One region of the Caldimonas aquatica genome, then DNA from elsewhere that is predicted to be linked to it. Evidence: riboswitches for the same ligand, from Rfam matches in the RefSeq annotation. Region 1 holds a riboswitch; the other holds the start of a gene.
What was found. Region 1 has a riboswitch for thiamine pyrophosphate ahead of thiC (phosphomethylpyrimidine synthase ThiC). Riboswitches for the same ligand answer to the same signal wherever they lie in the genome.
Positions count from the first base shown of each region.

Region 2: another riboswitch for thiamine pyrophosphate. It lies ahead of OMP39_RS06530 (TonB-dependent siderophore receptor); the one in region 1 lies ahead of thiC (phosphomethylpyrimidine synthase ThiC).

Region 1 covers NZ_CP110257.1:1,622,705-1,626,949, forward strand. Annotated here, with positions in the region: gene OMP39_RS07305 (sigma 54-interacting transcriptional regulator) at 1-535, opposite strand, end outside; gene OMP39_RS07310 (hypothetical protein) at 532-1,179, opposite strand; gene OMP39_RS07315 (sensor histidine kinase) at 1,172-2,587, opposite strand; TPP riboswitch at 2,738-2,837, shown strand; gene thiC (phosphomethylpyrimidine synthase ThiC) at 2,921-4,245, shown strand, end outside.
Region 2 covers NZ_CP110257.1:1,459,396-1,463,640, reverse strand. Annotated here, with positions in the region: gene cobA (uroporphyrinogen-III C-methyltransferase) at 1-432, shown strand, start outside; gene fdxA (ferredoxin FdxA) at 593-916, shown strand; gene OMP39_RS06535 (NAD(P)/FAD-dependent oxidoreductase) at 939-2,027, shown strand; TPP riboswitch at 2,150-2,250, shown strand; gene OMP39_RS06530 (TonB-dependent siderophore receptor) at 2,250-4,245, shown strand, end outside.

The sequences.
Region 1 (4,245 bases):
TGGCCTGGGCCAGCAGTTCCTTGCCGGTGCCGCTCTCGCCATGGATGAGCACGCTCGCATCCGACTGGGCGATGAGCCGGGCCTCGGCGAGGAGTTCCTCCATGCGCGCCGAGCGGCTCACGATGTCCGCGCGCCAGCTGCCGTCTCCGGAGGCCGGGCGGGCGGCCGGCGCGGTGAGCGACAGAGCTTGGGCGATCTTGTCGAGCAGGAGCTTGCCGTCGAACGGCTTGGTGAGGTAGGTGAAGACGCCCCGCGACGTGGCCTCGACCGCGTCGGGGATGGTGCCGTGGGCCGTCAGCAGGATCACGGGCAGCGCCGGATGGTGGGCGCGGATCTCGTCGAACAGGGCCATGCCGTCCTTGCCCGGCAACTGCACGTCGCTCAGCACGAGGTTGGGCCGCTCGACGGCGAGCTGCGCCAGTGCGGCCTCGGCGGATTCGACCGCCGTCACCCGGTATCCCGCGGCCTGCAGCCGCATCGACAGCAGGCGCAGCATGTCGGGATCGTCGTCGACGACCAGGACGTGGGCACTCATCGTGATGCGTCTCCGTTGGGTCGCGGGGTCGGCGCCGGTCCGCCCGGCGCGGCGGGGCCCGGGGGCGGTGCCGGACTGCGCGGCGCGAGACTGCGCTCGATCGCCTTCAAGGCCTCCAGTTTCTCGTTGAGCTGGTCCAGCCGGCGTTGGGCTTCGAGCAGGCGCTGGTTCTGGCGATCCAGCAGGTCCTCGACCCGCCGCTGCTCCTGATAGCGCGCTTGCAACAACCGGGCCAGCGGGTGCCAGGGGGTGACGTCCGGCGCAGTGGACTTGAGCAGTGCGTCCAGGAGCACCAGGGCACGCTGGATGTCGTTCGGCCCGCGCGTGAAACCGAGCACGATGGCCTGCTCCATCACCGCAGCCGGGGTGGTGGGCGTCTCCGCGAGGCGGGCCAACTCCTTCTGCAACTCCGCAGGCGGCATCACGCGCACGCGCTCGAAGTACGCCAGCACATGGCGCGCGGCCGCGTCGGTCGGCTCGAACACCTGGACCTGCATCTCGACGGGCACGCGCACCGGCACCTTCACCTGGCGCACCTCGGTCACCTCGGGCAGCGGGGCGCAGGCCGCTGCGGCCAGCGCGAGGAGCCACACGACCGCACGCAGCGGCACGGTCAGGGCGGGGGAGTGCAGGCAATCAGGCATGGGGCAACTCGATACGGAAGTGGGCACCCGGGCCCTCGGGCAGCAGTTGCACGCGCCCACCGTGGGCCGCCACGTACTCCTGCACGATGGACAAGCCGACGCCGGTGCCGCGGGCCGCACCTTCGGGCTGGCGCTCGCCGCGATAGAACGGCTCGAACACACGCTCGCGGTCGGCGGGTGCCACGCCGGGGCCCTCGTCGGTGATGTCGATGATGAGCCGGTCGCCCAGATGACTCAGCCGCCATTCGACGGTGCCGCCGGCAGGGCTGAAGCGGATCGCGTTGGACAGCAGGTTGCCCAGCGCAATGCCGAGCTTGTCCGGGTCCACGTCGGCCCAGGCCGGGTCGCCTTCGACACGCACTTGCAGCTGCTTGGCTTGCCATTGCAGCTTCTGCTCGTCGAGCAGACGCTGGATGAGCGCCGTCAGGTCCACGCGCCGGCGCTGCAAGCGGCGCGCCTCGAACGCCGCGGCGTTGAAGCGCAGGAGGTCTTCGATCTGCCCCTGCAGACGTGCGGTGTTCTCCCGCAGGATCCGCACCACCTCCTTCTGATTGGCGGTGAGCGGCCCGGCCACCTCGTCTTCCAGCAGCGCCACGCCTTCGCGCATGGCGGCCAGGGGCGTCTTGAGCTCATGCGACACGTGCCGAAGGAAGCGCGCCTTGTCGGCGTCGAGCTCGGCCAGGCGCAGGCGCAGCCACTCGAGGCGGCGTCCCAGCTGCCGTACGTCCGTCGGCCCGCGGATGTCGATCGGCTGGTCCAGCCGGTTCTCGCCCAGGCCGACGATCGCGCGCTCCAGCCGCTTGAAGGGTCGAGCCAGCCACAAGCCGAAGGCCAACGCCAGCACGACGGCCGCAGCAATGGCGATGAGGACCTGCCGGCCGAAGGCCAGTCGGCTGGCCTCGAGTTCGTCCTGAAGGCGGCGCGTTCGCTCCTCGGTGGAGCGGCGGATCTGCAGCGCGATGGTGGCGTTGTGGTCGGCTAGCTCGCGAAAGGCGGCGATGAGGGCCTGTTCCCGCACGCGCGCCGTCGCGCGGGGCCCCTGCATCTGCCTGCCGATCTGCTCCACGCGCTGCCGCCAGTTCTGCACCTGCTCGGGCGGCAAATCGGGCGCGAGCCGCGCCAGCACCTGCTCGGCCTCGCGGGCCGCGTCTTCGTAGCGCTGCCAGAGCGCGCGGTCTTCCAGCACCACGTATTGGCGGGCGGCGCGCTCCATCGTCACGCTGTGGTCCATCAGGGTCTGAGCCTCGGCGGCCAGGCGCATCGACGTCTCGGACGACTGCCGGGCCTGGGCCATCAGCCGTTCGAGCGTGACGAGGCCGCGCAGCGACACCGCGGCCAGCAGCGCGGCGATGAGCAGGAAAGCCACCAGCAGCAGCTGGCGGAACGAAATGCGATGCAAGGAGACCATGGCGAGAGGCGGCAAATATAGCCTCGCGCCTACGGGGAAGTGGTATCCATTCCCACCGGCTCGCGCAGCGGGTGCCGGGGAGGGCAGCCCCTGGGCCGGCGTGCGCTGGCGCGCGTGTTGACGGGCGGGCGGGCCGCCTCCTACACTGCGCTTCGCGCTCCGGGGTGCACCTCGTGCTGAGACGGCGACCTGCCGAACCCGTGAACTTGATCCGGCTAGTACCGGCGTAAGAAGAGCAACGAATGTCCCTTGCGGCCCGTCCGTCTGAACGGCGGCCCGCACACCGCCAGGGGCACTTCCGGGGTCGCACCACATCCACCGGAAGGAGCCCCGATGAACGCCCCCGACAAGCTCTCGCAATGGCTCGCGTTGACGCGCGAGCCGTTTCCTGCCTCGCGCAAGGTCCACGTTCCCGGCCAACTGCACCGCGAGGTGCGGGTGCCGATGCGCGAGGTGCGCCTGACCAACGGCGAGAGGGTGACGCTGTACGACACCTCCGGGCCGTACACCGACCCCACGGTGGCCGTGGACGTGCGGCGCGGACTGCCGGCCCTGCGCGCGGACTGGATCGGGGCTCGCGGCGACACCGAGCCCTACGACGGGCGCGCGCCCAGGCCGCTGGACGACGGCGCCAAGCACGAGACGCGCGAGGCCGAGCGGCTGGATCGCTTGCGCCAGGAGGCGGCCGGCCTGCAACGCCGCCCGCGCCGAGCCAAGGCCGGGCACAACGTGACGCAGATGCACTATGCGCGGCGCGGCATCGTCACGCCCGAGATGGAGTTCGTCGCGCTGCGCGAGAACGGCCGGCGCGAATGGATGGCCGAGTACCTGGCCGATGCCGAACGCGAAGGCCGCCTGCGCGGCCACCCGATGGGCGCGTGCTTTCCTGAGGTGATCACTCCGGAATTCGTGCGCGAGGAGGTGGCGCGCGGCCGCGCCATCATCCCGGCCAACATCAACCACCCCGAGATCGAGCCGATGGCCATCGGCCGCAACTTCCTCGTGAAGATCAACGCCAACATCGGCAACTCGGCGGTGACTTCCAGCATCGAGGAGGAGGTGGAGAAGCTGGTGTGGGCGATCCGCTGGGGCGCCGACACGGTGATGGACCTCTCCACGGGCAAGAACATCCACACCACGCGCGATTGGATCATCCGCAACTCACCGGTGCCCATCGGCACGGTGCCCATCTACCAGGCGCTGGAAAAGGTGGGCGGCGTGGCCGAAGACCTCACCTGGGAGATCTTCCGCGACACGCTGATCGAGCAGGCCGAGCAGGGGGTCGACTACTTCACCATCCACGCCGGCGTGCGGCTGCCGTTCATCCCGATGACCGCCAAGCGCCGCACCGGCATCGTCTCGCGCGGGGGCTCGATCCTCGCCAAGTGGTGCATCGCCCACCACCAGGAGAACTTCCTCTACACGCACTTCGAGGAGATCTGCGAGATCATGAAGGCGTACGACGTGAGCTTCTCGCTGGGCGATGGGCTGCGCCCGGGTTCGCTCGCCGACGCCAACGACGAGGCGCAGTTCGCCGAGTTGCGCACGCTGGGCGAGCTGACGCAGATCGCCTGGAAGCACGATGTGCAGGTGATGATCGAGGGCCCCGGCCATGTGCCGATGCACATGATCCAGGCCAACATGGACGAGCAGCTCGA
Region 2 (4,245 bases), 160 kb from region 1:
GTGGTGCCGGGCGTCACGGCGGCCCTGGCCGCGGCCGCCGACACCCGGCTGCCGCTGACGCGCCGCGGCAGCGGCCGCAGCGTGAGCCTCACCACCGCGATGACGCGCACCGGCGACTTGCGAGCCAGCCGCACCGCCGACACCGAGGTCTTCTACATGGCGGGCAAGCAGTTGGGCGCCTTGGCGCGCCGCCTGCAAGAGGCCGGCTGGCCGGCCGACACCCCCACGAGCGTCGTCTCGCGCGCCGGTTGGCCGGATCAACTCCACAGCCGCCACACCGTCGCCGACCTCGCACGCGCCAGCGTGCTGCACGCCGGGCGGCCCACCGTGGTGGTAGTGGGGGCGGGGGCCGCACCCCTGGGGGTCGCCCCTGCCCGGCCCGGCATCGAGCTTGCGCAGGGTCAAGTGCCGGGGAAAACCCTGGCGTCTTAAAATCGCATGTTTGCTGCTCCAATTCGCGGCTGAGGGCCGCGGGTCGCGGCGCTCAGCCGGCCGCGCGGTCGCGCCGGGCGCGGCTCGCGCCCTCGGGGCGGGAGATCAAGCGCCGCGCACACGGACATCCCGATTCACCAACCACATACGCGAGACCTGTATGACCCACGTAGTGACCGAGGCCTGCATCCGCTGCAAGTACACCGACTGTGTGGACGTATGCCCGGTGGACTGCTTCCGGGAGGGGCCCAACTTCCTGGCCATCGACCCGGACGAGTGCATCGACTGCGCGGTGTGCATTCCCGAGTGCCCGGTCAATGCCATCCTGCCCGAGGAGGACGTGCCGGCCGACCAGCAGCACTTCATCCAGCTCAACGCAGAGCTGGCGAAGAAGTGGCCGAGCATCACCAAGCGCAAGGCCCCGCTGCCCGATGCCGACGAGTGGAAGGACAAGAAGGACAAGCTCTCCGAGCTGATCCGCTGAGCATCGCAGCCCGCCCTCGTCCATGACCCGCCCGGCCGCCCCCGAATCCGCCCTTGCTGCGATCGAGACGGACGCATTGATCGTCGGTGCAGGCCCCGTGGGTCTGTTCCAGGTCTTCGAGCTGGGGCTGCTCGACATCGAGGCCCACGTGGTCGATGCGCTGACCGAGCCGGGCGGTCAGTGCATCGAGCTCTACCCCGACAAGCCGATCTACGACATTCCCGGCGTGCCGATGTGCACGGGGCGCGAGCTGACCGAGCGGCTGTTGGAGCAGATCCGGCCGTTCGCGCCCACCTTCCACCTGGGTCAAGAAGTGACCGCGCTCGCCCGCCGCGAAGACGGGCGATTCGACATCGGCACCTCGCTGGGGACGCGGTTCGTTGCCAAGACCGTCTTCATCGCGGCCGGCGTCGGCGCCTTCCAGCCGCGCAAGCTGCATCTGCAAGGGGCCGACACGCTGGAGGATCGGCAGATCTTCTACCGGGTGCGCCGCCCGCAGGACTTTGCCGGCAAGCACCTCGTCATCGCCGGCGGCGGCGATTCCGCCCTCGACTGGGCCATCCACTTCGCCCAGGAAGGCGCTCATCGTGCCGCCAGCGTCGTGCTGGTGCATCGGCGCGACGGCTTCCGGGCCGCACCGGCGTCCGTCGCCCGCATGCGCGAGCTGTGCGATGCCATGCAGATGCAGTTCCTCGTGGGCCAGATCAGCGGGCTGGAAACGGCGGGCGAGCGCATGGCGGGTGTCAAGGTCACCTCCCCGGACGGCTTGACGAGGGTGGTGCCGGCAGAGGCCTTGCTCGTCTTCTACGGCCTGAGCCCCAAGCTGGGCCCGATCGCGCAATGGGGGCTCGCGATCGAGCGCAAGCAGCTGGTCGTCGACACCGAGAAGTTCGAGACCAGCGAGCCGGGCGTCTTTGCCGTGGGCGACATCAACACCTACCCGGGCAAGAAGAAGCTCATCCTCTGCGGCTTTCACGAGGCCGCGCTCGCCGCTTTCGGCGCGGCCCGCTACGTGTTCCCGGACAAGCCGGTCCATCTGCAATACACGACCACGAGCCCCAAGCTCCACAAGGCGCTGGGCGTCGAGCCGCCCTCCTTCGACGACGAGTGAGCCGGCGCGCGCGGCGCCGGCCAGCCTTTGCGGCCACCGCAAACGCAGCAGGACGCACCGCAACGGTCTCGTTGGGGCGATAATCCACATTCTGAACGCGGCCCCGCCCAGGCGACGCCGCGTTCATTCGCTAGGGGTGTTGGAGCGTGGCCGCTCCGACTGAGAGAGTCCCTTCGAACCTGATTGAGGTAATCCTCGCGCAGGGAAGCGACCGAAAGCGGCGTGCATCCACGCCCTCTCGAAAGCCGCCACCTGCGCCACCTAGGACTGCAGATGGCGCACATCCACCCTTCTTCCTCCCGTCGTTCGCATTTCGTTCGGCGTCGCTCCCCCATCGCGGCTGCGTGCCTGCTGTGGTGCGGCTGGGCGGCCGCGCAGACGGACCAGACGGCCCTGCCCGCGATCACCGTCAAAGGCCAGGAGCGGCCACCCGCCAGCGTCACCGGCTTCGGGCAAGAGCCGCTGGCGCGGACCCCGCTCCAGGCGCAGGCATGGACGCTGGACGATCTCAAGGACCGCGGCGCCACCCGCCTGGCCGACGTGGTGGGCCTGGACGCCAGCATCAGCGACGCCTACAACTCCCAGGGCTACTGGGACTTCCTCACCGTGCGCGGCTTCGTGCTCGACAACCGGTTCAACTACCGGCGCGACGGCCTGCCCATCAACGCGGAAACCTCCATCCCGCTGGACAACAAGTCGGCCATCGAGATCCTGAAGGGCACGAGTGGCATCCAGGCCGGCACGAGCGCGCCGGGCGGCCTCGTGAACCATGTGGTCAAGCGCCCTGAGGGACGGACGCGCACCGTGGAGTTGGGCTGGCGCAGCAAGGCCACGGTCGGCGTCGCGGTGGACGTCGGGGATCGCTTCGGCACCGACGACCGCTTCGGGCTGCGCGTCAATGCCGCCTACGAGCACCTCGACGCGCCGCTGCGCAGCGATACCGGCCACCGCCGGCTGCTGGCGGTGGCGGGCGACTGGCGCATCGCCCCGGGCACCCTGCTGGAAGCCGAGATCGAGTCGAGCCGTCGCAGTCAACCCAGCCAGCCGGGCTTCAGCCTGCTCGGCGACCGCCTGCCCGAGCCGGTAAACCCGCGCATCAACCTCAACAACCAGAGCTGGACCCAGCCGGTGGTGATGGACGCCCTCACCGCCTCTGTGCGGCTGCGCCAAGAGCTGTCGGCCGACTGGAGCGTGACGGCGCACTATGGGACGCAGCGCCTGGACACGGACGACCGCCTGGCCTACCCCTTCGGATGCAGCGCGGTCAACCAGTATGACCGCTACTGCGCCGACGGCAGCTTCGACTACTACGAGTACGTCAGCGACAACGAACGGCGCCGCACGCAGGCGTTCGACCTTCATGCGGACGGGCAGGTGCTGTGGGGCGGCATGCGTCACCGCCTGACGGCCGGGGTACTGCTCACGCGCTACAAGGCCCGCTTCCAGGACGGGCTCAACACCTGGGCCGGCGTCGGCACCGTCGATGGAAACACCCAGGTTCCCCAGCCGTCCACGCCCTTCTTCGATGCCAACACGAACCGCACCGAGCGCAGCGTCGAGTACTACGTGCGCGACGCGGCGCAGCTGGCGCCGGGGTGGCAGCTGTGGGCGGGCCTGCGGCACACACGGCTGGCCCGCGAGAGCGTGCGCACGAGCGGAGATCCGCGCGCCACCGACTACACCCAGTCGTTCACGACGCCGTGGCTGGCGCTGGGGCATGAGGTGGCGCCCGGGCGGCTCCTTTACGCCAGCTGGGGGGAAGGGGCCGAGTCCGACGTCGTGCCGAACCGGGCTCGCTACACCAACCGCGGGCAGGCGCTCGGGCCCCTCAAGAGCCGTCAGTGGGAGCTGGGCTACAAGTCGCACGCCTTCGAAGGGCTGACGTGGGACGTGGCCTACTTCGACATCCGCCGCCCGGCCACCTCGGATGTGGGCACCGTCTGCGACGACGACACTCCCGGCGACAGCTGCACCCGCCGCTTCGACGGCCACGCACGCCATCGAGGGGTGGAGCTCGGCGCCCAACTGCGACAGGGGCCCTGGACCTGGGGCGCGAGCGCGATGTGGCTGCATGCACGCCGCGAAGACAGCGCCGACCCGTCGCTCGATGGCAAGCGACCGGTCAACGTGCCGCGTCACGCCTTCAAAGCGACGGCCGACTACCGCGTGCCGAGCGTCGAAGGGCTGCGAATCGGCGCGACCCTGGTGCACGAGGGCG